2 regions of the Stenotrophomonas sp. 112478_Sma genome follow, and region 1 is predicted to be linked to the other one. Evidence: predicted binding sites of a transcription regulator. Region 1 holds the regulator's gene; the other holds the start of a gene.
The links. Region 1 encodes FliA, which starts transcription of late flagellar genes. Its sites were predicted from a motif close to TAAAGTTTNNCNNNCNNNGGCCGATAA; they were not measured.

Region 1 (15,193 bases):
TGCCGGTGAGCCCCTGCAGGTGGACTGGCACAGCGACAGCGCGCTGAGCATCCCGCTGCGGCCGGCCCTGCCCGGCTAGCGTCGGGCGTTGCCCCGGCGGTGAACCACGCGCCGCGGAACAGTTCTTGCAGGCAGCCCGGCATCCCCTGCCGCAGTGCCCGTGATGTCCGAGAACGAATCCGCCGGCGAAAAGACCGAACAACCCACCGAAAAACGCCTGCGCGAGGCCCGGGAACAGGGCAACCTGCCGCGTTCCCGCGAACTGGGGACCGCCGCGGTGTTCGGTGGCGGCGTGCTGGCGGTGATGGCCATGGGCGGCTCGATCGGCCGTGGTGCCACGCAATGGATGAAACAGGCGTTGAGTCCCGAGCAGGGGCTGCGGCAGAACCCGAAGGAACTGTTCGGCCACTTTGGCGACCTGCTGCTGCAGTTCATGCTGGTGATCACCCCGCTGGTGCTGGTCTGCCTGCTGGCCAGCTTCGTCGCCCCGCTGGTGATGGGCGGATTGCGCTGGTCGGCCAAAGCGATGATGCCCGACATCAATCGGCTGAACCCGCTGACCGGCCTCAAACGTCTGTACGGGCCGGAAGCCATCGCTGAATTCACCAAGTCACTGCTGCGCGTGGCGTTCGTGGGCGTCGCCGCCGGACTGGTGGTGTGGAGCGGCTTCGACACCCTGCGCGGGTTGATCCACCACCCACTGGAAACCGCCATCACCGATGGCCTGGGCTTCACCCTGCGACTGCTGCTGGCCACCGCCGGGGCAATGCTGGTGCTTGCGGCGATCGACGCGCCGTACCAGCGCTGGAACTGGATGCGCAAGCTGAAGATGACCCGCGAGGAACTGCGGCGGGAAATGAAGGAAAGCGAAGGCAGCCCGGAGGTGAAGGGCCGCATCCGCCAGCTCCAGCAGCAGATGGCCAACCGCCGGATGATGGAAGCGGTGCCCACCGCGGACGTGGTGGTGGTCAACCCGACCCACTACGCCGTGGCCCTGAAGTACGAGGGCGGCGCCATGAACGCGCCCACCGTGGTGGCGCTGGGCGTGGACGAGACCGCCCTGCGCATCCGTGAAGTCGCCGATGGCAACAAGGTCGCCATCGTCTCCGCCCCGCCTTTGGCACGCGCCTTGTATCGGGAAGGCCAACTCGGAAAGGAAATCCCCGTGAGACTGTATTCGGCCGTGGCCCAGGTCCTGTCCTACGTCTACCAGCTGCGCGCCTGGCGCACCGGCCCGATGCCGGGCGCCCCGCACATCGAGGTGGATGAATTCGGCAAGGGAGGCCGGGCATGAGCGCGCAGGCCTCGTCCGGATTCAACACCCGCCGGCTGCTGGAGATGATCCGCCAAGGCCTCGGCGCACCGCTGATCGTGCTGGCGCTGCTGGCGATGGTGGTGGTGCCGCTGGCGGCGCCCGTGCTCGATGCGCTGTTCACCTTCAACATCGCCATCTCGCTGATGGTGCTGTTGGCGGTGGTGTACGTGAAGCGCCCGCTGGATTTCACCATCTTCCCGATCGTGCTGCTGGTCACCACCATGCTGCGGCTGGCACTGAACGTGGCCTCCACCCGCGTCATCCTGCTCAATGGCCAGAATGGCCACGACGCGGCCGGCAAGGTCATCGCGGCGTTCGGTGAATTCGTGATCGGCGGCAACTATGCGGTCGGCATCGTGGTGTTCGCCATCCTGACCATCATCAACTTCGTGGTCATCACCAAGGGCGCCGGCCGTGTCTCGGAAGTGACCGCGCGCTTCATCCTCGACGCCATGCCCGGCAAGCAGATGGCCATCGATGCCGATCTCAACGCCGGCCTGCTGACGCGCGAAGAAGCCAAGCTGCGCCGCGAGGAGGTCCGCGAGGAAGCCGACTTCTATGGCGCGATGGACGGCGCCAGCAAGTTCATCCGGGGTGATGCGATTGCCGGCATCCTGATCCTGTTCATCAACATGCTCGGTGGCCTCGCCGTGGGCGTGCTGCAGCATGGCATGCCGTTCGGCGATGCCGCTGCGACCTACACCCTGCTGTCCATCGGTGACGGTCTGGTGGCGCAGCTGCCGGCCCTGCTGGTTTCCAGCGCAGTGGCGATGCTGGTCACCCGTGCCTCGCGCTCGCAGGACATGGCACAGGCGATGACCGGCCAGGTGTTCGGCCAGTACCGTGCCCTGGCCATCACGGCCGGCATCATCGGCCTGGTCGGCCTGGTGCCCGGCATGCCCAACGTCGCTTTCCTGACGCTTGCCTCCATTCTCGGCTTCATCGCCTGGAAGCTGTACCGGAAGGGACAGGCCCCGGCCCCGAGCGACGCTGCCGGCAGCGACCCCGGCGCGGTCAGTGCGCTGGGCCGACCGGCGGCGCCGGCCCCCACCGCAGAACTGAGCTGGGACGAACTGCGCCCGGTCGACCCGCTGGGGCTGGAGGTCGGTTACCGGCTGATTCCGCTGGTGGACAGCAATCAGGGCGGCGAACTCATGGCACGCATCAAGGGCGTGCGGCGCAAGCTGACCCAGGACGTGGGATTCCTGATTCCATCCGTGCACATCCGCGACAACCTGGAACTGCCGGCCAACGGCTACCGCGTGCTGGTGCATGGCGTGCCGGTGGCAACCGCCGAGATCCATCCCGACCGCGAACTGGCGCTGGACCCCGGCAGTGCGCTCGGCCCGCTGGACGGCATCGCCGGCAAGGATCCCGCCTTCGGCCTGGACGCTACCTGGATCCAGCCGCACCAGCGCGCCCAGGCCGAAACCATGGGCTACACCGTGGTCGACCCGGCCACCGTGGTCGCCACCCATCTTTCCCACCTGATCCGCGAGCATGCGCCGGAGCTGCTGGGCCACGAAGAGGTGCAGCACCTGCTGGCCAACCTCGCCAAGAGCGCACCCAAGCTCGTCGAAGATCTGACGCCCAAGGCGCTGCCGTTGTCGGCCGTGGTGCGGGTGCTGCAGAACCTGCTGGTGGAACGCATTCCGATCCGCCAGCTGCGCAAGATCGCCGAAGCACTGGTGGAGCACGCGCCGTCCAGCCAGGACCCGGCCACGCTCACCGCCGCAGTGCGCACCGCGCTCGGCCGCTTCATCGTGCAGGAGATCGCCGGAATGTCGGCGGAGCTGCCGGTGTTCACCCTCAACCCGCAATTGGAACGCGTCTTGCAGGAGTCCACGCAGGGCAACGGCGCCGCGCTGGAACCCGGGCTTGCCGAGCGACTGCATCAGAGTCTGGCCGAATGTGTCAGCAAGCAGGAAGCCCGCAACGAGCCCGCGGTCGTGCTGGTTCCCGGCCCGGTACGTGCCGCGTTGGCACGCCTGGTCCGTCACAGCGTTCCGTCGCTGTCGGTACTGGCGTACAGCGAAGTGCCGGAGGACAAGCGCCTGAAGCTGGTCGGAACGATCAGCTGACGCCGCCCACCGATGCGTCAGAAAACAGACACCACCTTCGAACCACCGCAACAGACAGATGCCAAGGGGAACTCGTTCCGTGCAGACCACCGACCACCCGCGTTCTCCCACCCCCACCCCGCCGTCCCCGTCCCGTGACCACAGCATGAAAATCAAACGATTCGTCGCCGCCGACATGCGCTCGGCCATGAACCTGGTGCGCAAGGAACATGGTCCCGATGCTGTGATCCTGTCCAACCGCCGGATCGAGGAAGGCGTCGAGATCGTCGCCGCAGCCAACTATGACGAGAGCGCGGTGCAACGCGCGCTGGAAGCCTCGCGGCGCGACGTGGCTCCGCCGCCGCCGAAACCGCGCACCGCCGCGGATGCAGTGATCGCCGCGGTCACCCGTCGCCGCTCCGCGACACCAGCCCAGCAGCCGGTGACGGCCACCACATCGGCCGTGGCCGCCCTCGCCCGCGCGGCCGTCGGTGCCACCGGCCGCACCCTGGACAGTGCGGACGAGATCGTGCCCACCCGCGGCAGTTCCGGCTTCGCTGCCACCCTGGCGCGTGCCACCGTCAACGATCCGGCACTGCCGGAGCAGATCTTCGCGCCGTTCGCGAGCGCCGTCGTGGCTCCCGCACCGGCGCCCGCCAACCGCGCCCGTTTCCTGATCGACCCGCCGCAGGACGAGCATCACGAATCCCCCGCGCCGGCAGTGCTGCCGCCGCCGCTGCCGATCACCGCTGCGGCCACTGCGCAGGCCGAGTCCGTGCACCCCGAGCCGCCGTACGCGCAGGACGTTGCCGAGACCACGCCAGCCCCTGCCGCTGCCGCTGAAGCGGAGACCGCGCCGGCCCCGGCGCCGCTCCTTGCCCCGGCGCCGGTACTGACGGTGGTTGCACAGGACGATGCCGAGATCCGCCAGCTGCGCCACGAAGTGGCCGGCATGCGCCAGGTCATCGAGCGCGAGATGAACCGCTTCACCGACGAGCGCCTGCGCGGCTGCCCGGTGCGGGCGACCGCCCTGGACCTGATGGACGAGTACGGATTCGATGCCGGGCTGGCCCGCGATGTGGCCATGCAGATACCGCTGGAAACCGAAGCCCACCGGGGCCGCGGGCTGATGCTGGGCCTGATCTCGCGCAGGCTGCCGATCGCGCCGGTCGATCCGCTGGAAGAAGGCGGCGTGATCGCTCTGGTCGGTCCAACCGGGGCCGGCAAGACCACCACCATCGCCAAGCTCGCCTCGCGCTTCGCCGAGAAGCACGCGCCGCGCGATGTGGCCCTGGTCACCACCGACACGCTGCGCATCGGTGCCCGCGAGCAGCTGTACGGCTATGGCCGCCAGCTCGGCATCGCGGTGCATGAAGCCAACAGCGGTACCGACCTGGACCAGCTGCTGGAGCGCCTGAAGGACTACAAGCTGGTGCTGATCGATACCGCCGGCCTGGGCCCGCGCGACCGCGCCCTGGCCGCCCAGCTGCAGTGGCTGCGTGCCGCCCGCCAGGTCCGCACCCTGCTGGTGTTGCCGGCCAATACCAGCTTCGGCGACATGGACGAGGTGGTGCGCCGCTTCGGCGCGGCCAACCTGCAGGGCCTGGTGCTGAGCAAGCTGGATGAGACCGGCCGCTTCGGCAACGCCCTGTCGGTCGCGGTGGACCACGCGCTGCCGATCACCTGGGTGACCGATGGCCAGGACGTTCCGGACGACCTGCACCGGGCCAGCGCGGCCAATCTCGTACTTCGCCTTGAAGATTTGCGCCGAGCGGCCGATATGCCCTGCAACCCGGAGTTGAACCATGCCGTCGCGTGAGTACGCCAAGCTGACCAAGACCTTCCCGCTGTCGGCCACCCGCAGCGAGCCGCTCGGCCCTGTGCGCACCATCGCCGTGACCGGTGGCAAGGGCGGCGTCGGCAAGACCAACGTCTCGGCCAACCTGGCCGTGGCGCTGGCCGGCATGGGCAAGCGCACGCTGCTGCTCGACGCCGACCTGGGCCTGGCCAACATCGACGTGATCCTGGGCCTGAATCCCACCCACACCCTGGCGGATCTGGTCGCCGGCCGCTGCTCGCTGGAAGACGTGATCGTCGAAGGTCCGAACGGCGTGCTGGTGGTGCCGGCCGCGTCCGGTCGGCGGCACATGGCCGAGCTGGCCCCGGCCGAGCACATCGGCCTGGTGAACGTGTTCTCCGAACTGGAACGCGAGCTGGACATCATGGTGGTGGACACCGCCGCCGGCATCACCGACGGCGTACTGACCTTCTGCCAGGCCGCACAGGACACCGTTGTCGTGGTCTGCGACGAGCCGGCCTCGATCACCGACGCCTACGCACTGATCAAGGTGCTGTCGCGCGAGCGCGGCGTGGACCGCATCCAGGTGGTGGCCAACATGGTGCGCGACCCCAACGAGGGCCGCGTACTGTATGAAAAGCTGACCCGGGTCTGCGAGAAGTTCCTTGCCGATGTCTCGCTGAACTACCTGGGCTGCGTGCCGCAGGATGACTGGCTGCGCCTGTCGGTGCAGCGCCAGCAGCCGGTGGTGAAGGCCTATCCATCCAGCCCGGCGGCGCTGGCGATCACCGAGATCGCCCGTCGCACCGCCCGCTGGCAGGCCCCCACCGAGCCACGCGGTGGCGTTGAATTCTTCCTCGAGCGCATCCTCAAGCAACGCGGGGTGGCAGCATGAAAGGCGCGGCCCAGTACAGGGAAGTCCAGCGCTCGGCGGCGACCGAGGTCATCGCCCAGCACTCGGACCTGGTGCGGCGCATCGCCCATCACCTGGCCGCACGCCTGCCGGCCAGCGTCGAAGTGGACGACCTGATCCAGGCCGGCATGATGGGCCTGATCGAAGCCTCGCGCAGCTACGACGCCGACCAGGGTGCCTCGTTCGAGACCTATGCCTCGATCCGCATCCGCGGCTCGATGATCGACGAGATCCGCCGCGGCGACTGGGTACCGCGCTCGGTGCATCGGCGCGCCCGCGATGCGGCCGCCACCATCCGCCGCCTGGAGCAGACCACGGGCCGTGCAGCCAGTGCCACCGAGGTGGCGGCGGCCATGGACATGCCACTGCCCGAATACCTGCGGCTGATGGAGGACGCCTCGCGCGGCCAGGTGCTGAGCCTGGAATCGCGCATCGAAGACCAGGGCGAACTGGACACCGTCGCCCAGGGCGGACCGACACCGCAGCAGGTCCTGGAACGTGGCGAGTTCGGCCGCGAACTGGGCAAGGCCATCGGCCATCTGCCCGAGCGCGAACAGCTGGTGCTCTCGCTGTACTACGAGCAGGAGCTGAACCTGAAGGAGATCGGCGCGGTGCTCGGCGTGAGCGAATCGCGCGTCTGCCAGATCCACGGCCAGGCCGTGCTGCGCCTGCGCGGCCGGCTGAAGATCTTCGAGGCCGCGGATGCCGGGCTTGAAGAATGAACATGCCTGCGGCGGCCACGGCCACCGCGGGCGACTGAACAACAAAGGAACTCCGCTTTGAACAAGAACATGCGCATCCTGATCGTCGACGACTTCTCGACCATGCGCCGCATCGTCAAGAATCTGCTGGGCGATCTGGGCTTCACCAACACCGCCGAAGCCGAGGACGGGCATGCCGCACTGTCGATGCTGCAGAGCCAGCCGTTCGACTTCGTGGTCACCGACTGGAACATGCCGGTGATGACCGGCATCGAGCTGCTCAAGGCGATCCGCGCCGATGCCAAGCTCAAGACCCTGCCGGTCCTGATGGTCACCGCCGAGGCCAAGCGCGAGCAGATCATCGAAGCGGCGCAGAGCGGCGTGAACGGCTACATCATCAAGCCGTTCACCGCGCAGACGCTGGAAGAGAAACTGGGCAAGATCTTCGAACGCCTGGCGGCCAGCGCCTGATGGACGCCACGGTCGACAAGAACGCCCTCGCCCTGCGCCTGCAGGAAGCCCTCGACGCGCTCGAATCCGGCGACGAGAGCGCCTGGCGCCAGCGCATCGACGCCCTGGTGGCCGCACGCACGCAGCCGATGATGAGCGGCCTGTCACGGCTGGCCCGCGAACTGGGCCAGGCCCTGGGCGAACTGCCGACCGTCCCCAGCGAGGCGGGCGAGCTGGACGACGCCTGCGCGCGCCTGGACCATGTGGTGGCGATGACCGAACAGGCCACGCACCGCACCCTGGACCTGGCCGAAGAGTGCCGCAGCCTCACCGAACAGCTGCGCGCCGAAGGCCTGCAGCCGGGGCAGGATGCGCAGCTGGAACGCATCCGCCACAACCTGACCGAGATTGCCCTGACCCAGAGCTATCAGGACCTGACCGGACAGATCATCCGTCGCGTGGTCGGCATCGTCCGCCGCGTGCACGAAGGCTTTGGCGCGCTGGGCCTGCCACCGGAGCAGCATCGCACCGATCCGGCGCTGGCCGGACCGGCACTGAAGGGACTGGACCGCCACGCGGTCTCTCAGAACGACGCCGACGACCTGTTGTCGGACCTGGGACTGTAAGCATGAGCGCGGTATCCGACGACATCACCGCCGATTTCATCATCGAGGCACAGGAAATCCTGGATCGCCTCGGCGAACAGCTGGTGTCGCTGGAACAGGCGCCGCAGGACGCCGACCAGCTCAACGCCGTGTTCCGTGGCTATCACACGCTCAAGGGCGGCGCCGGCTTCCTCGGCATCACCGCCATGGTCGAGCTGTGCCATGCCGCCGAAGAGGCACTGGGCGCCGCCCGCGCTGGCCAGGCGGTGCTGCAGCCGCATCACTTCGATGCCGCACAGCAATCACTGGACTACCTGCAATCGATGCTGGATGCCGTGTCTTCCGGCAACGAACCCGGCTATGCCCCGCCGGACCTGATCGCCCAGTTCGACGTGCACGGCGCTGCTGCGCCGGCCGCCGCCGCTCCCGCAGCAGCCGCGCCCGCTGCCGGTGACCTGATCACCGACGACGAGTTCGAGGCCCTGCTCGATCAGCTGCACGGCAGCAACGCCCCCACCGCGGTGGCGACGCCGGCCAAGGCCGACGATGGCCTGATCAGCGAGGATGAGTTCGAAGCCCTGCTGGACCAGCTGCACGGCGGCGCCGCCCCCGGCGCCAAACCCGTGGCTGCTCCGCCGGCGCCTGCGCCTGCACTGCCCGCACCGCGCCCCGCGGCCGCCGCTGCCAAGCCCGCGGCCAACAAGCCGGTGGCCGAGGCCGAGCACACCGTGCGCGTGGATACCAAGCGGCTGGATGCGATCGTCAACCTGATCGGCGAGCTGGTGCTGTCGCGCAACCGGCTCAAGACCCTGCGTGCGCGCCTGCGCGACGAGGAACTGGACCGCGCCGTGTCGACCCTGGACATCGCCACCGCGCGCCTGCAGTCGGCAGTGATGCGCACGCGCATGCAACCGGTCGGCAAGGTGTTCTCGCGCTTCCCCAAGGTCGCCCGCGATGTCGCCCGCTCGCTGAAGAAGGAAGTGGACCTGGAGCTGGTCGGCGCCGAAACCGAGCTTGACCGCAACCTGGTCGAGGCCCTGGCCGACCCGCTGGTGCACCTGGTCCGCAACGCCATCGACCACGGTGTGGAGATGCCCGATCTGCGCGAAGCACAGGGCAAACCACGCATGGGCCACGTGCGTCTGTCGGCCCAGCAGGAAGGCGACTACGTCAGCATCGAGGTGCAGGACGATGGCGCCGGCATCGATCCGGAAAAACTGCGCGCGAAAGCACGCGAAAAGGGCTTGATCGACCCGGAGGCGGCGGCCCGGCTGAGCAGCGAGGAATGCCTGCACCTGGTGTTCCTGCCCGGCTTCTCCACCAAGCAGCAGGTGACCGACATCTCCGGCCGCGGCGTCGGCATGGATGTGGTGCAGTCGCGCATCCGCGAGCTCAGTGGGCAGATCCAGATCCAGTCGGAACTGGGCCGGGGCAGCCGCTTCCTGATCCGCGTGCCGCTGACCCTGGCGATCCTGCCAACCCTGCTGGTGCAGGCCGGCGAGGACGTCTATGCGCTGCCGCTGGCGCGCGTGATGGAAGTGCTGCATGCACCGCGCACCTCGCTGGGCTGGTTCGATGGCCGGGCGGTGCTGGATCGTCGCTCGCACACCCTGCCGCTGGTCGATCTGCGCCAGTGGCTGGATGTGACGCCCGCCGCCTCGGCGCTGCTCACCATCGTGGTGCTGCAGGCCGGCGAGGCGCGCTTCGGCCTGGTCGTGGACCAGGTCCGTGGGCGCGAGGAAGTGGTCATCAAGCCATTGCCGAAGGCCCTGCGCGGCCTGCGCGGCTACGCCGGTGCGACGCTGATCGGTGATGGCCGGATGGCCCTCATCCTCGACGTGGATGGCCTGCGATGACGCTCGCCGGGCATGGCCCGGCGCTACCGGAAACGGCCTCGCGCGATAGCGCCGGGCCATGCCCGGCGAACCAGAAACTGTGACTACCGTCTGTACGCGATCGACCGGTGTCTCAAGTCCCATTCACACACGCCGATACCGGACCCATGGATAGACTCAGCCTCATCGGACTCTTTCTCGCCCTGGCCTCGCTGGTCGGCGGCAGCATCCTCAAGGGCGCCGGACTGGCGTCCCTGTGGTCGCCTGCGGCGTTCGTGATCGTCATCGTCGGCACCATCGCCGCGATCCTGCTGCACACCGCACCCGCCGTATTCAGGCATGCCTTCCGGATCGTGCGCTGGGTCGTGCGCCCGCCGCACAGCGATCGTCGCGAGCTGATCCAGCAGATCGTCGAGTGGAGCAACATCGCCCGCCGCCAGGGCCTGCTGGGCCTGGAAGCGCAGGTGGAAGCGCAGCAGGATCCGTTCCTGCGCAAAGGCCTGCAGCTGCTGGTCGACGGCGTCGAGCCCGAATCGATCCGGCACATGCTGGAGATCGAGCTGGGCAGCCAGGAACACCGTGACCAGGCCGCTGCCAAGGTCTTCGAGGGCATGGGCATCTATGCGCCGACGCTGGGCATCATCGGTGCGGTGCTGGGCCTGATCGCCGTCATGAAGAACCTGGCCGACCCCAGCAAGCTGGGGCATGGCATCGCCGCCGCCTTCACCGCCACCATCTACGGCATCGCGTCGGCCAACCTGCTGTTCCTGCCGATCGCCGCCAAGCTGAAGGGGGTGATCGCCCACAACAGCCGCGACCGCGAGATGGTCATCGAAGGCCTGATCTCGATCGCGCAGGGCGAGAACCCGCGGAACATCGAAACCAACCTGTCCGGCTTCCTGCACTGACATGGCCCGCCGCAGACACCACGAAGAGCACGCCAACCATGAAGCATGGGCGATCCCCTATGCCGATCTGATGACGCTGCTGCTGGCCTTCTTCGTGGTGATGTATGCGATCTCCTCGATCAACGAAGGCAAGTACCGGATCATGGCCGATGCGCTCACCGATGCCTTTGGTGGCGCGCCGCGCACCATCAATCCGGTGCAGGTCGGCAACAAGCAGGTGCAGGGGGGCGGCTGGGACAGTCCTTCGGTGATCAAGTCCGGCACCAAGATCGGCCCGTCCGCACCGGCACCCTCGCACGACCCTACCCTGCTGCCGGCCATGGCCTCGCAGATGCGCATGCCGGTCTCGGTGCACGACCAGCAGCAGATCGCCCGTGCCGAGCGCCAGCTCAGCAGCATCGCCGACCGGTTGACCGCCGCGCTGTCGCCGCTGATCGAGCGCGGCATGATCAGCGTGCGCCGCACCGAGTTGTGGATCGAAGTGGAGATCAACAGCGACATCCTGTTCCCGACCGGCTCGGCGGCGCTGGACGTGCACGCGCGCGGGACGCTGTCCAGCCTGGCCGGTGTGCTGCGCGACGTACCCAACAGCGTGCGGGTGGAAGGCCACACCGACAATGTGCCGATCGCCACCGCCACCTTCCCCTCCAACTGGGAACTGTCGGCCGCGCGGGCCGCCAGCGTGGTCCACCTGTTCGCCAACCAGGGCCTGCAGCCTTCGCGTCTGGCCATGGTCGGCTACGGCCAGTTCCGCCCGCGCGAGGACAACGACAGTGCGCAGGGTCGCAACCGCAACCGCAGGGTGATGGTCATCATCCTGGCCGACACCTCGCACTCGGTCGACCCGCTGGGCCAGCGCCTGAACGCCGCCAACGGCGCGGCCGACCCGTCCGCCGGGCCTGCGGCAACGCCCGCCACAGTGCCCTCCCCGTCCCCCATCGCACCGGTGCAGTTGCCACCGGTGCCGGCTGGCAGCCGTGTCGGCGCCGCCGCTCCCCCGGCAATGAAGGAGTAAACCCATGCGCATCTGGGCAGTCGCCAACCAGAAGGGCGGAGTCGGCAAGACGACGACCACCCTGGCCCTCGGCCGCAACCTGGCCACGCAGGGCCATCGCGTGCTGCTGATCGATCTTGATCCCCACGCCTCGCTCAGCCGCGCCTTCGGCGTGCCGGTGGACCCGCCACCGACCGGCGTACTTGAGCTGTTCGGCGCACCTCCGGCCGAGCTGTCCAGCCTTTGCCACACCAGCAGCGTCAGCGGCCTGGACTACGTCTGTGCACAGCCGGCACTGGCCACGCTGGAGCGCCGCAGCGCCAACCAGCCGGGCCTTGGCCTGGCGCTGCAGAACGCGCTGGCACGGCACCAGGGCCAGCACGACTACATCCTGCTGGACTGCGCGCCCACACTCGGCCTGCTGATGATCAATGCGCTCGCGGCAGCGGACCGCCTGATCATTCCGACGCAGGCCGAGCCGCTGGCACTGCACGGGCTGGACGGCATGGTGCGCACCGGTGAGATGGTCGAGCGCTCGCGCCGGCGCCCGCTGCCGATCTCGATCCTGCCCACCCTGTTCGACCGCCGCACCCGCACCGGCAACGAATCACTGCGCAGCATGCAGGACCGTCACGGCGCACGCGTCTGGGAGGATGCGATTCCGATCGACACGCGGGTCAGCAACGCGGCCGGCCTGACCCTGCCGAGCGTCGGCGAGGACTATCCCGGCCGCGGGCTCGCGGCCTACCGTCGCGCGCTGAACTGGATCCTTGGCGAGGATGCGCGCGCGCTGGAGCAAGCCGCATGAACACCACCGGTGTGCTGGACGACTATCTGGACGAGCTGCTGGGCGAAGCGATCGCCCCGGTGGCGGCCAGCCCCGATGCAGGCAACACGGCGCTTCCGGCGGCGATCGCCGAACGCGAGCCGACCTGGGACGACCTGCCGGCAGAGGTCATCTACGAAACCGGCAGCAGCGACGTGGTGCCCGTGGATGACGCCGCTCTGGCGGCCGCCTTCGAGGCCGCCAGCCAGTCCTCTGCACCGGCATCTGCCGAACGCCAGCCGACCTGGGACGATCTGCCCGATGAGGTGATCTACGAGACCGACGGCGCGGAAAGCCCGTTGCTGGCCCACACCGACAGCCCCGCGCTGCAGGCTGCCTTCGAGGCCGCCGCCAGCGGCGAAGGGGTGGATCCGGTGGCGCCCGCGCGGATCGTGCCCCCGGCACCCGCCGCTGCGCCGCCGGTAGCGGCTGCACCGCCGCGTGTCGCCCTCGAAGCACCCGCCGCCAGCCGCCCTGCCAGCTGGCAGGAACTGCAGGCGCAGGCCCATCGACCCGCCAACAGCCCGCATCCGCAGCACCGCCGCGCGAACGAGCGCACCTCGCGCTGGCTGCGGATGCGCTGTGGCAGCCAGGCCTATGCACTGGAACTGCTGAAAGTGCAGGAAGTGGTACTGCCGGTACCCCTGCTGCCGCTGCGCGGCACTGCGCCGGCGATGCTGGGGATCATGAACCTGCGCGGCCAGGTGGTGCCCGTGATGGACCTTGGGCTGCACCTGGGCGCAGCGGCGGCCGAGGACGACGCACAGACCCGCATCGTGGTGCTGGAGGAAGACGGCGAGACCATCGGCCTGCGCGTCTCGGCCGTGGAAGACGTCGCCAATCTCACTGATTCGCAGATCGAGCCACCGGATACCGCCCGCATCTGCCAGATCTCCAACGACCTCTTCCGTGGTGTGGCCCGCGTCAGCCAACGGCCGATGATCCTGCTCGACGCCACCCGCCTGCTCAACTGAGGCGGGGTCCACGCGTTGCCCGGGCCCGTCGGAACGGGCACGCAGGGCCTCACCGCCCCCTAAAGAACCCCTGGCGGGTGCCGATATGGATGACGGAACCGTTTGTCCGGAGCAACGATGAGCACTGTCGAACTGGGTGAGGATCTCGGCATCGAGACCAGCACCGAGCTCAAGAACCGCCTCGCCCCGCTGGTAGCGCAGGTTGGCGAGCTGACCCTGGATGCAAGCCAGGTCGGCCGCGTCCACACCGCCGCCGTGCAGGTGCTGTGTGCATTCGTGCAGGCACGCCGCGAGGCGGGCCTGGACACCGGCTTCCACGGTTGCACTGCAACCTTCCGTGACGCCGCGCGCCTGCTGGGCGTCACCCAGGCCCTGGGCCTGGACGTACCCCATGACAACCTGAAATCTGTGGAGAACGCTGCATGAGCGCACGTATCTTGGTGGTGGACGATTCGGCGTCGATGCGCCAGATGGTGTCCTTCGCCCTCACCTCGGCCGGTTTTGCCGTCGAAGAAGCTGAAGACGGCGCGGTCGCGCTCGGCCGCGCGAAGGGACAGCGCTTCAACGCGGTGGTCACCGACGTCAACATGCCGAACATGGACGGCATCGCGCTGATCCGCGAGCTGCGCCAGCTGCCGGACTACAAGTTCACGCCGCTGCTGATGCTGACCACCGAGTCCGCCGCCGACAAGAAGTCCGAAGGCAAGGCCGCCGGCGCCACCGGCTGGCTGGTCAAGCCGTTCAACCCGGAACAGCTGGTCGCCACCGTGCAGAAAGTGCTGGGCTGATCGCCCCGCACCGTTCCCCTTCTTCGCTTCCGGATCACCACTGCATGAGCATGGACCTGCAACGCTTCCACGCCACCTTCTTCGAAGAGAGCCGCGAAGGCCTCGACGCGATGGAGGCCGGCCTGCTGGCCCTGGAGTCGGGGCAGCAGGACGCGGAGATCATCAACTCGGTGTTCCGCGCCGCCCACTCCATCAAGGGCGGTGCCGGTACGTTCGGCTTCGATGCCATCGCCGCGCTCACCCACGTACTGGAAACGCTGCTGGACGAGCTGCGCGCCGGCAAGCGCGCGCTGGAAGGCCACGCGGTCGATGCGATGCTGTCGTCCGTGGATGTGCTGCGCGCCCTGCTGCGCGAGGCCGAGCACGGCCAGGCGGCCGATCCGGCGGCCGTCGCCGCGGTGAAGGCGCGGCTGGAGGCAGTGCTGTCCGGCCAGCCGGCAGCCAGCGCCCCGGCCGCGGCTGCCGCCGCAGCACCGGTGGACGATACGCCCGAAGCCTGGCAGATCGGCTTCACCCCCGCGCCCTCACTGTTCATGAGCGGCAATGATCCGCTGCGCATCATCCGCGAACTGGAACATCTCGGCTCGCTGCAGGTCGCTGCGCGGCTCGAACGCCTGCCCGGCTTCGCCCAGCTTGACCCTCTCGAAGCCCATCTTGCGTGGGACCTCGGCCTGGTCGGCAAGGTGCCGCGCAGCAAGATCGAAGACACCTTTGCGTGGGTGCTGGACGACTGCGAACTGGACATCCGTCCGGCCGCGCCGCCGAGCCTGGCCACCCGCGCCCCCGATACAACAGCCAACGCCCCTTCCACGCCCGTTGCTGCAGTACCCCCCGTTGCCGCCGCCCCTGCCGCCAGTGGCACCCCTGGCACCAGCCAGGATGCGGAAACCTCGATCCGCGTCAGTGTCGACAAGGTGGACGCGCTGATCAATCTGGTCGGTGAACTGGTCATCACCCAGGCCATGCTCAAGCAGGTCTCGCATGCGCTGGATCCGGTGCTTGCCGAGAGCCTGTTCGCCGGCCTGG
Region 2 (15,193 bases), 1.2 Mb from region 1:
AGAACATCGTCAACGTGTCGTTGAACGTCCAGTACCGCATCGATGATCCGCAGCAGTACCTGTTCGGCACGGTCGATGCCAACCAGGTGCTGGAACAGTCGGCCCAGAGTGCCGTGCGCGAGGAAGTCGGCCGTGCCGATCTCAACGCCGTGCTGAACAACCGTGGCCCGCTGGCCGCGGCTGCCGAGGAGCGCCTGCAGGCGCTGCTGCGCGCGTTCAAGACCGGCCTGACCGTCACTGGCCTGACCCTGCAGGACGCCCGTCCGCCGGAGGAAGTGAAGCCGGCCTTCGACGAGGTCAACGGTGCGCAGCAGGTCAAGGAACGCCTTATCAACGAAGCCCAGGCCTACGCCGCCAAGGTCGTGCCGGAAGCACGAGGCCAGGCCTCGCGCGCCCGTACCACCGCCGAAGGCTACAAGCAGGCCGTCGTGTCCAAGGCCGAGGGTGATGCGCAGCGCTTCAGCCTGCTGCAGGCCCAGTACAAGGATGCGCCGGACGTGACCCGCAAGCGCCTGTGGCTGGAAACGGTGCAGCAGGTGCTGAGCGAGAACCGCAAGGTGATCGGTGGCGATGGCCGCCAGCTGATCTACGTGCCGATGACCGGCGATACCCGTCCTGCGACGTCGGCCGCCGGCGTGCCGAATCCGGACGTGGTGATGCCTTCGTTGCCGGGTACCACGGCAGCGGAACCTTCCCGTGACCCGGGCCGGCCCACGGGCCGCCCGACCGGGCGACCGAGCGGCCGTGAGGAGGGCAGCCGATGAAGAGTCCAATCTGGATCGCCGTGATCGTGGCGGTGGTGCTGGGCCTGCTGGGCTCGGTGTACGTGGTCCGCGAGGACCAGACCGCCATGGTCCTGAACCTGGGCAAGGTAGTGCGCTCGGACATCAAGCCGGGCCTGCACTTCAAGCTGCCGATCGTGGAAACGGTGAAGGTCTTCGACCGCCGCTTCCAGGTGCTTGATACCGCCCCTGCGCGTTACTTCACCGCCGAGCAGAAGGACGTCAGCGTCGACTTCTTCGCGATCGGCCGCATCTCCAACGTGGGTGACTACTTCCGCGCCACCGGCGGCGATCCGCGCATCGCCAATGCCCGCCTGGCACCGATCATCACCGACTCGCTGCGCAACCAGATCAACTCGCGCACCCTGCAGCAGCTGGTGTCCGGCGACCGCACCGAGCTGATCAACGAGCAACGCAAGAACATCAACGAGGCGGTGGCGGGGCTGGGCATGCAGATCATCGATCTGCGCATCAAGCAGGTCGATCTGCCGACCGACAGCCAGGTCATCAACGACGTGTATGAGCGCATGCGCGCCCAGCGCAAGCAGGAGGCCGCCAAGCTGCGCGCCGAAGGCGAGGAACAGTCGCTGACGATCCGCGCCCAGGCCGACCGCGACAGCACCGTGCTGATCGCCGAAGCCGAGCGTGATGCCCAGCGCCTGCGCGGTGAAGGTGATGCCGATGCCGCGCGCATCTATGGCAAGGCCGGTTCTGCCGATCCGGCGTTCTACGCCTTCTACCGCAGCCTGGAGGCCTACCGTGGCTCCATGACCGACGGCAACGGCGTGATCGTGCTCGACAAGAACGACCCGTTCCTGCAGTACCTCAAGAGCGATCGCTGAGGTCGCACGCACTACCCACGGGGCCCGGCCAGATGCCGGGCCCCGTGCCATTTCTGGAGTTCCCGATGAAAGACCTGTTCGCGGCCGTGTGCCTGGTCGCGGTGCTGGAAGGCCTGTTCCTGTTCGCGGCCCCGCTGGCCTGGAAGCGCATGGCCGAGCGCCTGCTGGACCTGCCTGGACCGGCCCTGCGCAGCTTTGGCGGCCTGATCCTGCTGGCCGGCCTGAGCCTGCTGTGGTGGGCACGGCATTAGCAGCGGGTCATATTCCTTTCCGCAGGAAAGGGATCTGACCCCGTTTCGGGCCCCTGACCGCTGGGTGAAGCCGTCCGTCGGAAAGGTGGCACCCGACCCCGGAAACCCGGATAATGCACAAAAGCCGGACGGGCCTCCCCCGTTCGGCTTTTTCCGTGTCTGGGCCATCCATCGCCGGCCGCTCCCCGTTTGGAGCCGCCATGACCGCGCTGGCCACCCCCGCCACGGTTTACCCGTCCGCGGCCCCGATGGCCGCAACAAATCGAGGAGCCCGTCATGGGTCAGTCTGTCGTAGTGTTGGGTGCCCAGTGGGGCGATGAAGGCAAGGGCAAGATCGTCGATCTGCTCACTGAGGAAATCGGCGCGGTCGTGCGCTTCCAGGGCGGCCACAATGCCGGCCACACGCTGGTCATCAACGGCAAGAAGACCGTCCTGCACCTGATCCCGTCCGGCATCCTGCGCGACGACGCACTGTGCCTGATCGGCAACGGCGTGGTGATCTCGCCGGCCGCGCTGCAGAAGGAAATCGCCGAGCTGGAAACCTCCGGCGTGGAAGTGCGTTCGCGCCTGAAGATCTCCCCGGCCGCGCCGCTGATCATGCCGTACCACATCGCCCTGGACCAGGCGCGCGAACGCGCTGCCGGCGGCAAGGCGATCGGCACCACCGGGCGTGGCATCGGCCCGGCCTACGAAGACAAGGTGGCACGTCGCGGCATCCGCATTGCCGACCTGCATTACCCCAAGCAGCTGGAAGAACTCCTGCGCACCGCGCTGGATTACCACAACTTCGTGCTGACCAAGTACCTCAACACCGACGCGATCGACTTCCAGAAGACCTACGACGAGGCACTTGCCTTCGGCGAGTACGTCGAGCCGATGAAGTCCGACGTCGCCGGCATCCTGCACGACCTGCGCAAGCAGGGTAAGCGCGTGCTGTTCGAAGGCGCGCAGGGCGCGCTGCTGGACATCGACCACGGCACCTATCCGTACGTCACCAGCTCCAACACCACCGTCGGCGGCGCACTGGCCGGTGCCGGCGTGGGTGCCGATGCGATCGACTACGTGCTGGGCATCGCCAAGGCCTATGCCACCCGCGTCGGCGGCGGTCCGTTCCCGACCGAACTGGACGATGAGATCGGCCAGGGCATCCGCGACCGCGGCGCCGAGTACGGCGCCTCGACCGGCCGCCCGCGTCGCTGCGGCTGGATGGACATCGTCGCGCTCAAGCGCGCCGTGGCCATCAACGGCATCAGCGGCCTGTGCATCACCAAGCTGGACGTGCTGGACGGCATGGAGAAGCTGAAGGTCTGCATCGCCTACGAATACCGCGGCAAGCGTACCGAGTACGCGCCGCTGGACGCGCAGGGCTGGGAAGAGTGCACCCCGGTGTACCTGGAGTTCCCGGGCTGGAGCGAGAACACCCACGGCATCACCCAGTGGGATGACCTGCCGCCGGCCGCGCGCGCCTACCTGCGTTCGCTGGAGGAGCTGGCGGGCTGCCCGATCAGCATCGTCTCGACCGGCCCCGATCGCGACCACACCATGGTCCTGCAGGATCCGTTCGCCTGAGGTAGCGCCGGGCCATGTCCGGCGTGGTGGTGACGCTGTTCAATTGAAAAAAGAGCGCCGCGACTCCCGGTGGGGTCGCGGCGCTTCAGTTTGGGCCGGTTTCATCTGTCGGCGGTGGCGCTGTCAAGTGCAGCCACGGAAGCCGACACCATGACCGCTCGCAAGACCCCGCCGTTCCATGTTGTTGAGCCCATCAACGACGACGCCAATCCCGCCGACGATCTCAGCACGTTCCAGGGCTGCCTCACCCGCATCCGTGATGGCGAGGGCTCCGATGGCATGTTGTGGCCGGAGGAGAACCTGTCCGACGGACGACGTCAGTCCTTGGCGCGGATCGACCGTGCGGCCGTGGGCATCCTCACCGCGGTGGAGATGCTGCATGCGGCCAACCGTTGCGCCACCATGGCGACGCCGCGCAGGCACCTGGACGAAGGTGGGGTGGAAGGGCTGTTCTTCGCCTGCCGCGAACTTGCCGAGCCGGTCTGCAGAGAAGTCAGGCCGGCCTGACCCCCTTCCGCATGTGCGATGCCTGGCCTCGCCATCTGGCGAGGTATCGGGTGGGTTCACGCGCTTCAGACTGACTTCCGCGCTGGCGCGCGTTCGGGCGTGCCGGGCTCCGGCATCACCCGCGCGCTGGAATCGGTTGAGTCCGCTGGAATTGCCGCCTCGTACTTCGGCTATGGGCGTGGCGACGCACGTCCGCGCGGGCGTTCCTGGCTGTGGCTGACCGTGCTGGAGGTCTGTGGCCGTTCTTCTTCTGGCAGCCCCTGGCACTGCTGTTACTGATTGCCGGTGGCGGGCTGGCGACCGCCAGCATCGCGCTGCGGCGGTGGCGACGCCGGTAGCGCCGGGCCATGCCCGGCGGGGTACTTGTCAGATACCCAATACGGGTAGGATCGTGCCCAAATCGGGCATCACTGCGACTGGCTCTGCCACGCGGCAGACGCGCTACCCTCCCGCCTGCAACAGCGGGTACGGATTGATCGATTCCCCCTTCCACCACTGCTTCTCCGGCCCCAGCACGTGCACTTCGAAATGCAGGTGCGGGGCCTCGGCGCTGGCGTTGCCGGTGCTGCCTACGTAGCCAATCACCTCGCCACGCTTGATCACCTGCTTTTCGGCCAGGCCATCGGCATAGCGTTGCAGGTGGGCGTAGTAGTAGCACCAGTGCCCGCTCGGCTCGAACTGGTAGATCGTCAGCCCCCCACGCTTGCTGTCGAACAGCTTTTCCACCGTCCCATCGGCCACTGCCAGCACCGGAGTTCCTGCGTCGGCCATGATGTCGATTGCATCATGCACGCGCCCTTCGCTGCGGGCATCGGTGAAGGTATCGCGCAGCTGCGAAGGCAGTACGCCCTGCACCGGCAGCAGCAGGCCGCTTGCCGCATCGGTGGCGCTGGACGGCGGCACCGCCGTGGGAGCCGCAGCGCCCACACGCGGCGTCGCAGCCGCAACCTCCGGCGCCGCAGCCACCGCAGGTGGTGCTGCAGGCCGGGCAACCGCTACTGGCTCACCCGCATCGCGGCGCAGCCACCAGCCCATTCCCACACCCACCAGCACGCCCAGCACGATCAACTGCGAAAGTCGCATCGGCTCACTCCTGCATCACCACGGGAACGGAGGTATCGACCGCATCGGCCACGCGCAGTGCATCCCAGTTGGTCATGCGCACGCAGCCATGCGATTCGGTCTTGCCGACATGCCCGGGTACCGGCGTTCCGTGCAGGCCATAGTGGGGTTTGGACAGATCGATCCAGACCCGGCCGACCGGATTGTTCGGACCGGGCGGCAGCGTGGCCTTCTTCTCGCCTTTGCGCGCATCCCAGAACAGCTTGGGGTTGTAGTGGAACGGCGGGTCGCGATGGACGCCGAGAATCTTCCATTCACCGATCGGCAGCGGATCGTGCTGGCTGCCGGACGAAACCGGCACCTGTGCGATCACCTTGCCCTGCGCATCCAGCAACTGAAGAGTGGAATCGGACTTGTCGACCACGATCTTCGCCGCCTTCGGCAATGCCGCGGGGGCGATGTTGGGCACCTGGATACGGCTGCCGGCCTTGGCCAGATCGACGCCGGGGTTGAGCAACTTCAGAAGGGCAGGGGACGCGTGGAAGCGTTCACCGAGCGCTTCCTCGACGCTGCTGTAACCCAGCGACTTCAGCTTTGCCTGTGCGGCGGGTTTCTTGGGAATGGACTGGAACGGACCGGCAACATCCTCGGCCGTCAGCGTGTAGTTGGCCAGCGGCGCGATCGTCTCGGCCTGGAGAGCCTCCCAGGTGCTGTCGTCCAGCTCTCCGCTCACCGTCAGGCCGTGTGCCGCCTGGAAGCCGGCCACGGCCCGATGCTGGTTGCTGCCGACTTCACCGTCGATCTCGCCCGGGGAGAAATTGGCGCGATCCAGCAACACTTGGGCGTGCAGCGGCGAGCGGGCTGCTGTATGGGGTCCGGCCTGCTCGGCAATGGGCTCCGGCAGCTGGGCCGGCGGCGGTACCTGCGCGAAGGCGGGCGACACCAGCAAGGACAGGGCGAGCAGGGCGGGGCGGTACACGGGCATGAAGATCTCCGGCAGATGGCAGCTCCACCCTGCCCGCAGAGGCTGCGCAGCCTCCGTGAAAGCAACCTGATGCCGGCATGAGCAGGGCAGCCCCGGCGTGGCTCAGGCCCTTGTCGCAGAAGTACGGGGCGGGGCCTCACCAAGGTGAACGGCTGCCGACGCCCGTGCTTGTTGCCGATCAAGATTGCCGGTGGCGCGGCCGATACGGGCGCATCCCCCCGTTTTGGATGTACCCATGGATTACTTGAGGAATGTCAGGGTTGCCTGGCGTCTTGGGCTGGGCTTTGGCCTGTTGCTGCTGCTGGTCGCGGCCGTGGTGGCCACCGGCGCCACCGCCAGTGTCGTGCAGAAGCGCGCGATGCAGCAGGTAGTCGACGTCAGTGTGGCCAAGGTACGCCTGCTGTCGCAGATGCTCGATGCCAACAACCAGATGATGGTAGTGCGCCGCGAAATGCTGATCCGCCAGGGCGAAGACCGCGGCAGCGACGAGAAGCGCATTGCCGACCTGGTCAAGCGCTACGAGGCGGATTGGTCCGCCTATCAGGCACTGCCGAGCGATGCCGAGGGCAAGGCCATCGCTGAAACCATCGCGGCCAAGCGCGCCCTTGCGCGCCCGCTCAACAAGCAGACCAGCGAACTGATGGAGCAGGGCGACTACCCCGCTGCCGTGGCACTGACCCTGGGGCCGGTGCAGTACGCGGCCAACGGCTGGAACAAGGCATTGTCCGAGGGAGTCGACTTCGAAGAGAAGGAAAGCCGCGAGGCCGCCGCCGAGGCGATCCGCCTGGGTGAACGCAGTCTGCTGCAGTTGCTGGTGCTGGGAGGCGTGGCCCTGCTGGTCGGCATTGCCGCCTCGGTGATGATCGGTCGCAGCCTGACCGGTCCGCTGGCACGCGCGGTGAACCTGGCCGAGCGCCTGTCCAAGGGCCAGCTGGACCAGGAATTCCGCCTCGGCGGCGGTGACGAGCTGACCCGGCTGGGCGAGGCGATGGCCAGCGTGCGGCAGAGCGTGCAGGCCGCCATCGGGGCGCAGATGCACATGGCCGAGCAGCACGAGGCGGGTGCGATCCGCTACCGCATGGACGCCAGCGCGTTTCCGGGCGATTTCGGGCGCATGGTGCAGGCCACCAACAGCCTGGTGGAATCACACGTGCAGGTGGAACTGCTGATGGCCGAGGTCATGCAGCGCTATGCCATCGGCGACCTCAGCCGCGACCTTCCGGACTATCCCGGCGAGAAGGGTACGCTGACCCGCACCCTGGCCGCAGTGAAACAGAGCCTGCTGGCAGTCAACACCCAGATTGACGACCTGGTCCGCGCGGCGCGCGCCGGAGATTTCAGCGTGCGTGGGGATGCCAGTGCGTTCCAGTATCAGTTCAGGGCGATGGTCGAGCAGCTCAACGGCATGATGGCCAGTTCGCAGGCCAGCATCGCCGACGTCTCCGATGTGCTGCGCGCGATCTCCGGGGGCGACCTCACTGCGCGCATGTACGGTCACTACGACGGCGTGTTCGCCCGCATGCGCGACGATGCCAACACCACCACGGCCCAGCTGACCGGCATCGTGCGCGGCATCCAGGACGCTGCCGACAGCATCAACACTGCCGCGCAGGAGCTCGCCGCCGGCAACAGCGACCTGTCGCGCCGTACCGAACAGCAGGCCGCCAACCTGGAAGAAGCGGCGGCATCGATGGAAGAACTGACCTCGACCGTCCGCCAGAATGCCGAGCTGGCCCGCCAGGCCGACAGCGAGGCACACGCTGCCGGCGCGGCGGTGCGGGCCACCGAACAGGCAATGGCACAGATGGCATCTGTGATGGGAGAGATCGATCAGTCCTCGGCGCGCATCTCGGAAATCTCCACGGTCATCGATGGCATCGCCTTCCAGACCAACATCCTGGCCTTGAACGCTGCGGTGGAAGCTGCCCGCGCGGGTGAGCAGGGCCGCGGCTTTGCCGTGGTCGCCAGTGAAGTGCGCACGCTGGCGCAGCGTGCGGGCATCGCCGCCAAGGAGATCAAGGAACTCATCGAAGAGGCGGCAGGCAAGGTGCAGAGCGGTCTGGCGGTCACGGTCGAGTCGGAAGCGGCCATTGCACGCTTGGCACAGGCCAGCGCACGCACCAACCAGCTGATGAGTGACATCGCTGCGGCGAGCAAGGAACAGGCGGCCGGCATCGAACAGGTCAATCAGGTGGTGGTGCAGATGGATCAGGTGACCCAGCAGAATGCCGCACTGGTGGAAGAAGCCACTGCCGCCAGCCGCGCGCTGGAAGAGCAGGCCAATGCGCTGACCGCGTCGGTCGCGGTGTTCCATATCGAGCAGAGCGGTGCAGTCCGCACGGTGGCAGCACGCGCGGCCTGACCGTCGGCAGCCGCCTGCAGGCCCGGGCCGCCACGTGTTCGCGCGTGGTGGCCGGTCAGTCCTGCATGCGGCGGATGCGGCCGTCCTCGATCTTCCAGATCACGTCCTTACCCGTGGAGACGTACAGCGGCGAGCGGGCCCACAGGCTCCAGAACACATGGATCTCGGTCGGTGTCGGGTCCTGCAGATGGGTGATGAACATCGCCGCACCGGGTGGCGCACGCTTCAGCTGGATGCAGCTGTGGGTGAAGGCGCGGCGGGAGACGATCCGACCGTGGGCGATGTCGAGACGATGCGTGCCGCCCAGCGGAACTACGGCAGGATCGGTGGTGGCGGGCAGCAGGTAGACCGTCCACGCATCGGCGGCCGTACCGGGCGCCGGAAGAACCACGCTGTTGTAGGTCTGCGCGCAGGCGTCGAAGGCGCTGTTCAACGCCAGCGCCCGTGCGGCGGCAGCGCCGGCCTGGTAGGTCGTTGGCGCCGCTGGAACATCCAGAGTCTCGGTTGCGCCGGTCATCCTTCCCTGCGCGTCGGTGGCGGCCCGATACAGGACCATTGCGCCGTCGCCGATCATGCTGACTTCGTAGTGGCTGCCGCGCTGTTCGGTTATCCAGCCCCTTACCCGGGTGTCACCGCGCATGCCCTGTTCGAGCAGGGCGTCGGTTGCGCGCTCGGCCGCCAGGTCGTGCTCGAACATCTGCCGGCCACGCGCTTCAGCCTGTGCGACGGCCTGCGCGGTACCCACATCGTCCGCTGGCGCGGCGGGAGCCCGCGCATTGCCGGAAACGGCCGGTGACGCGGCGCAGAGCCACGCCAGCAGCCCCAACATGCCAGTCCATCGTTTCATGGCCCTTTCCTCCGCTCTGCGCCCTGCGGCACCGTGGAGTATGCCGCAGGCCGGTGGTCTACCGCGCGCCACCTTTTTCGGCGATGCTCGCTGAAAAGGGGAGCGGGCATGGACAACAGGGAACCGGAAGGGACCTATGGCGATGTGCCGCGGGTGCAGGGCATCGAGGTGGCTGCGGCGCCACCGGAGCCGGAAGCAGCGACCGACTGGTCGATGCTGCCGCTGACCCGTGGTGATGATGACTCGGCGGTGATGCAGGCGCTGTCCCGCATGCGCCGTGAGCCGGCGTTGCTGTTCACCACTGCCTATCTGCTGGTGTCGCTGCTGGGGCTGTGGTGCAGCTTCTGGTTCTACCGGGGATTCGAGCTGTCGATTCTGGATTACCTGCAGCCCAGCGATTTCCTGGTGGCCGGCATCCGTGACCCGGCCTATGCACTGCTGCTGGCTGCGGGCGTGCTGCTGGTGCTGCTGGTGAGCTGGCCGGACACGCTACGGATGCGCAATGCGGCCAAGCTCGAGCAACTGCGCGCACGCAACTGGGCATGGCGGGCGGTGCTCATGCGCTCGGTACTGACCAGCTGGGAGGGCGTAGGTCTGCGGCCGCTGACGGCGATGACCCTGGCCGTGGCCGCTTTCATGGCCATCGGCGCGGCCAACTACGTGCAGGTGCGGGGGCAGCAGATCCGCAACGAGGGACGTGGGGAAGTGATCCGCCTGCAGTTGAACGGCGACGCGGCGCCCTTGCCTGGCACCGCGCGCCTGCTGGGCTCCAGCAGCGCATTCCTGTTCGTCTGGTGGCCGCAGCAGCGACGGGCCGAAGCGATTCCGATAGCTGCGGTGCGCAAGCTGCAGGCGGTGGCCGTGGCGGCACCCGCGCCCAAGGGCCGGGCCGGCGATTGACTGAGCCGTGGCGCCGCCGGGTGCTCATGCTGCCCGGCGTGCGCCACGTCACCGTGCAGGGCCGCAGGCATCGTGTGCCCGCTGCGCTGCCGGGTGCATCTCAACCGCCTGCGCGGGTCCGCGCGGCCTTCTTCGCGGCGGTCGAGCGTGCCGCCTTCTTTGCCGCCCGGGTTGCCGCTGCCTTCTTCGCGGCCGCACTGCGCGTGCTGGCGGTGGACTTCTTCGCGGGCGCTTTCTTCGCGGCAGTCTTCTTTGCGGCCTTCTTCGCCGGTGCTTTTCCCGCAGTGCTCTTCGTTGCGGCCTTCTTTGCCGGTGCTTTCTTCGCCGCCTTCTTCACAGTCTTCTTCGCCGCCTTCTTCGCAGTCTTCTTGGCGCCCTTGCGGGCACTGCCACTGCGCTTGCCTCCGCCATCCTGCTTGTTCACGGTGGCCCACGCGATGCGCTCGGCGGTGCTCTCACTGGCACCACGCTCGCGCTCGCTTTCCTCGATGTGTTCGGCCTGGCGCTTTTGCTTGTCGGTATAGGCGGATTTGTCTCCACGGGGCATGACACGTCTCCTTGCAGGCGATGGGGGTGAGGCGGTCAGGCCAGTTGCCGCAGCTTCGGTTCGCGGGCCCACTGGCGGGTGGCGGCGACGGCGAGGAAAGCGCCGGCATCGCCCGCGTCGACGATGCCTGCATCCTTGCCCACGCGCGCCGCCTTGAGCAGCACCCGGCCTCCTTCATCGCTGCCGATGGCCTTCAGGTGTGCCCACGCGGTGCTGGCAAATTCCAGCCCCGCGCTGTCGCTGGACAGCCGCTTGCCGGCCTCCTCGCTGAGCACGATCGCGACCGCATCGAACACCGCCGATGGAGTCCCCGCCAGTTGCCCGTCGGCCGCTTGCAGCTTGCCGTTGCTCAGGGTGGCGCCGCCCACCTTGGGAGCCACCAGCTTCACCGCGGCACCGGCCTTCTCTGCGGCCTTGCGCAGGCTGCTGATGACACCGGCATCGGAGCCTTCATCAAACAGGATGCCGATGCAGCGCCCTTGCAGGGTGGGTTTGTTGCGGCCAATCACGCGGACTTCCGGTGCGGGGGGCATGTCCTGTGCAGGCGTAGCAGTGGGCGCCGGGTCGGGCAGGGCGGGCAGCGCCAGTCCTTCCGCCACCCGCTGCGCGAGGGTTTCGTCGATGTTGCGCAGGTGGCTGACGGTACGCACCCGCACTTTCAGCGTTTCCACCTTGGACAGCTCGAACACCAGCGCCGAGGCCAGATGGGCCTGCTCGGGTGCTTCCAGGCTGCGGAAGAACATCCGTGCCTGGCTGTAATGGTCGGCGAAGCTCTCGGCACGCGTGCGCCCCTTGCGGCCGTCATCCGCGCTGGCATGGCTGCGGAATCCGGCCGGTGTCTCGCGCGGGCTGTCGTCCTCCAGCGAACTGGGGTCGTAGGCCACGCGGCCCTTGGGCACCTGCATCTGCATATGCCCATCGCGCTGGTGGTTGGCAAACGGGCACTTTGGCGCATTCACCGGGATCTGGTGGAAGTTGGGTCCGCCCAGGCGGATCAGCTGGGTATCCAGGTAGGAGAACAGCCGGCCCTGCAGCAGCGGGTCGTTGCTGAAGTCGATGCCGGGCGGCACGTTGGCCGGGCAGAAGGCCACCTGCTCGGTTTCGGCGAAGAAGTTGTCCGGCCAGCGATCCAGCACCATGCGCCCGATCACCTTCAGCGGCACCAGCGATTCGGGAATGATCTTGGTCGGGTCCAGGTGATCGAACGGAAATGCGTCGGCCTCCTCTTCCGTGAACAGCTGCACGGCCAGTTCCCATTCGGGGAAGTCGCCACGCTCGATCGCCTCGAACAGGTCGCGCCGATGGAAATCGTTGTCCGCGGCCTGCAGCTTCAACGCCTCGTCCCACACCGTGGACTGGATGCCCAGCTTCGGCCGCCAGTGGAATTTGACGAAGGTGGAGTCGCCGGCCTCGTTCAACAGGCGGAAGCTGTGCACGCCGAAGCCTTCGATCATGCGCAGCGAGCGTGGAATGGCGCGGTCGCTCATCGCCCACATGATCATGTGCATCGATTCGGGCATCAACGAAATGAAGTCCCAGAACGTGTCGTGCGCGCTCGCTGCCTGCGGGAACGCGCGGTCCGGTTCCATCTTCACCGCATGCACCAGGTCGGGAAACTTCATTGCGTCCTGGATGAAGAACACCGGGATGTTGTTGCCCACCAGGTCCCAGTTGCCTTCAGGTGTGTAGAACTTCACCGCGAAACCCCGCACGTCGCGGGGGGTGTCGACCGACCCGGCACCGCCGGCCACGGTGGAAAAGCGGGTGAACACCGGAGTCTTCTTTCCGACTTCGCCAAGGATGCGCGCACGGGTGTACTTGGCCAGCGAGTGAGTGAGTTCGAAATAGCCGTGGGCGGCGCTGCCGCGGGCATGCACGATGCGCTCCGGGATGCGCTCATGGTCGAAGTGGGTGATCTTCTCGCGGAGGATGAAGTCCTCCAGCAGGGTGGGGCCTCGTGGGCCCTGGCGCAGCGAGTTCTGGTTGTCGGCGACGGGGATGCCCTGGGCCGTGGTCATCGGGGGGTGCGTGCCGCCGGCGTGCAGGTGCAGTTCGTCGCCGTCGCCACGGCGATGGTCGGGGGAGGGGGCGGGTGCGCGCTTGCCGGAGGGCTTGCTGGCGGCCATGGGTTCAGGTCCTGTAGCGGGGAAGTCAACCTCTACCCTCGCGCGCCAGACGTTAAGCCCCGGTCCCGCGCAGGTGATCGCGCGGACAAGGGCGCCTCGGCTATGCTTGGCGCATGCGAGTCGAGCCCGCCGACATCGAAGCCCTGTTCGACGCCATCCCGGACGTGCTGTTCTTCATAAAGGACCGCCAGGGCCGTTACACCCACGTCAACCAGACCATGCTGCGGCGGCTGGGCCTGCGCGCGCGCAAGGACGTGATCGGGCGTACCGCGGCCGAGATCTACCCGACCGGCCTCAGTGCGGACTATGTCGACCAGGACGCACGCGTGCTGTCCGGCGAGGTGATCGAGAACCTGATGGAGCTGCACCTGTTCGCCAACCGCGAGCCGGGCTGGTGCCTGACCTGCAAGCGGCCGCTGGTGGTCGACGGCAGCATCGAGGGCCTGATCGGCATCTCGCGCGACCTGGGCCAGAAAGACAGCCTGGGAACCCAGTACGAGCAGCTGCGGCTGGCCCTGGCCCATCTCAACGCGCATTACGCCGAGAACGTGCGCATGCAGACATTGCTGGACATCACCGGGTTCTCGCTGTCCAAGCTGGAGCGCAGCTTCCGCAAGGTGTTCCAGATGACCCCGCAGCAGGTGCTGACGCGGCTGCGGATCCAGATGGCCATGCATCTGCTGCATGGCGACGACAGCATCGCCTGCATCGGCCAGGCCTGCGGGTTCAGTGACCAGAGCGCGTTCACCCGCAAGTTCAAGGCCGAAACCGGTTTCTCGCCGCGCGCCTACCGCGCCCGCATCGGCGAGCCGGCGCTGGCCTGAGCGGCCTGCTGCACTGTGCCTATCCCCACAGGCGCGGGACAGGGTAAGGTGACGCCCCTGTAGCCGCCGCCCACTCCTGCCGATGCCCGCCAGCCCCGTTACGCCTGCCTCGCCCTCCCGCCTGGGCCATTCGCTCAAGCCACGCCAGCTGATCATGATGGGGTTGGGCAGCGCCATCGGCGCGGGCCTGTTCCTGGGGTCCGGTGTGGGCGTACAGGCGGCCGGCCCGGCGGTGCTGGTGTCGTACCTGGTGGCCGGCGCACTGGTGATCATCGTGATGAACGCACTGGGCGAAATGGCGGCGGCCAAGCCGACCAGCGGCGCGTTCTCGGTCTATGCCGCCGACGCCATGGGCGCCACGGCAGGGGCGACTGTCGGCTGGCTCTGGTGGGTACAGCTGGTGATCGTGATCGCCGCCGAGGCCGTGGGAGCGGCGGGCCTGCTGGCCACGGTCTGGCCGGCCATTCCGGTGCCGATGGCCGCCCTGGCGTTCATGCTGTTCTTCACCGCGATCAACCTGCTGGGGGTCAGGAATTTCGGTGAGTTCGAGTTCTGGTTCGCCATTCTCAAGGTGGTGGCGATCCTGGCGTTCATCGCCATCGGTTTCGCGCTGCTGATGGGCTGGCTACCGCAGGTGACCTCTCCGGGACTGAGCAACTTCACCGCACACGGCGGTTTTGCACCGCAGGGCCTGGCCGGTATCGGCGCAGCCCTGCTGGTGGTGGTGTTCGCCTTCGGCGGCACCGAGATCGTGGCCGTTGCCGCGGCCGAGACCGAGGATCCCGAGCGCAGCATCGCCCGCGCCATCCGCACCGTGGCCTGGCGCATCCTGGTGTTCTACATCGGCTCGCTGAGCGTGATCATCGCCGTGGTGCCGTGGACCAGCGAAGCGCTGAAGTCGCCGTTCGCCGCGGTGCTGGATGCGGCCCGCATTCCGGGGGCGGGCACGGCCATCACGCTGATCGCAGTGATCGCCCTGCTGTCGGCCCTCAACGCCAACCTCTACGGCGCGTCGCGGATGATGTATTCGCTGGCGCAGCGCCGCGAGGCACCGGCCGTGCTGGGCTGGACCGACCCGCGGCAGGTGCCGGTGATCGCCGTTCTGGCCAGCGTGCTGTTCGGGTTTGCCGCGACGGTGATGGAACTGCTGTTCCCGGACAAGGTGCTGCCGGTGCTGCTGAACATCGTCGGCTCGACCTGCCTGCTGGTGTGGACGCTGTCGCTGCTTTCTCAACTGGTGCTGCGCCGCCGTGCGGACCGCCTCGGCTCGCGCCTGCCGTTCCGCATGGCCGGTTTCCCGTGGCTGACCTGCTGCGCCCTGGCGATCCTGGCACTGATCTTCGGCCTGCTGCTGAGCGAGGCGCATACGCGCCTGCAGTTCCTGTCGATGGTGGCCCTGACCGCCACGATCGCGGCCGGCAGTGCCATCGCGCGCCGCATGCGCGAGGCCTGATCCGTACAGCCGAGCGTGGGCTCGGCTCTACAGCGGGCATACATCCCGCGTGCCATCCTGTTCGCGGGGCCGTCATCGGCCCGCTGAACTGGAGCACCCCATGCTGCGCAGTCGTCCGTTCCTGATGTTCACCGGC

Region 2: the regulator FliA is predicted to act here: its motif matches at 6,178-6,204, upstream of ACZK08_RS14615 (methyl-accepting chemotaxis protein).

What each region holds. Positions count from the first base shown of each region.
Region 1 is NZ_CM151072.1:1,949,651-1,964,843, reverse strand. Features, by position in the region: gene ACZK08_RS09150 (CocE/NonD family hydrolase) at 1-79, shown strand, start outside; gene flhB (flagellar biosynthesis protein FlhB) at 164-1,294, shown strand; gene flhA (flagellar biosynthesis protein FlhA) at 1,291-3,396, shown strand; gene flhF (flagellar biosynthesis GTPase FlhF) at 3,542-5,194, shown strand; gene ACZK08_RS09130 (MinD/ParA family ATP-binding protein) at 5,181-6,068, shown strand; gene ACZK08_RS09125 (RNA polymerase sigma factor FliA) at 6,065-6,808, shown strand; gene cheY (chemotaxis response regulator CheY) at 6,866-7,258, shown strand; gene ACZK08_RS09115 (protein phosphatase CheZ) at 7,258-7,863, shown strand; gene ACZK08_RS09110 (chemotaxis protein CheA) at 7,866-9,698, shown strand; gene ACZK08_RS09105 (flagellar motor protein) at 9,845-10,585, shown strand; gene motD (flagellar motor protein MotD) at 10,587-11,600, shown strand; gene ACZK08_RS09095 (ParA family protein) at 11,605-12,387, shown strand; gene ACZK08_RS09090 (chemotaxis protein CheW) at 12,384-13,379, shown strand; gene ACZK08_RS09085 (STAS domain-containing protein) at 13,497-13,805, shown strand; gene ACZK08_RS09080 (response regulator) at 13,802-14,167, shown strand; gene ACZK08_RS09075 (chemotaxis protein CheA) at 14,212-15,193, shown strand, end outside.
Region 2 is NZ_CM151072.1:3,177,720-3,192,912, reverse strand. Features, by position in the region: gene hflK (FtsH protease activity modulator HflK) at 1-764, shown strand, start outside; gene hflC (protease modulator HflC) at 761-1,624, shown strand; gene ACZK08_RS14645 (DUF2065 domain-containing protein) at 1,690-1,875, shown strand; gene ACZK08_RS14640 (adenylosuccinate synthase) at 2,152-3,444, shown strand; gene ACZK08_RS14635 (hypothetical protein) at 3,595-3,951, shown strand; partial or broken gene ACZK08_RS14630 (hypothetical protein) at 4,024-4,289, shown strand; gene ACZK08_RS14625 (M23 family metallopeptidase) at 4,393-5,034, opposite strand; gene ACZK08_RS14620 (L,D-transpeptidase family protein) at 5,039-5,998, opposite strand; gene ACZK08_RS14615 (methyl-accepting chemotaxis protein) at 6,234-8,360, shown strand; gene ACZK08_RS14610 (hypothetical protein) at 8,416-9,207, opposite strand; gene ACZK08_RS14605 (hypothetical protein) at 9,316-10,107, shown strand; gene ACZK08_RS14600 (hypothetical protein) at 10,208-10,654, opposite strand; gene ACZK08_RS14595 (catalase) at 10,690-12,780, opposite strand; gene ACZK08_RS14590 (AraC family transcriptional regulator) at 12,894-13,604, shown strand; gene ACZK08_RS14585 (amino acid permease) at 13,687-15,057, shown strand; gene ACZK08_RS14580 (VOC family protein) at 15,158-15,193, shown strand, end outside.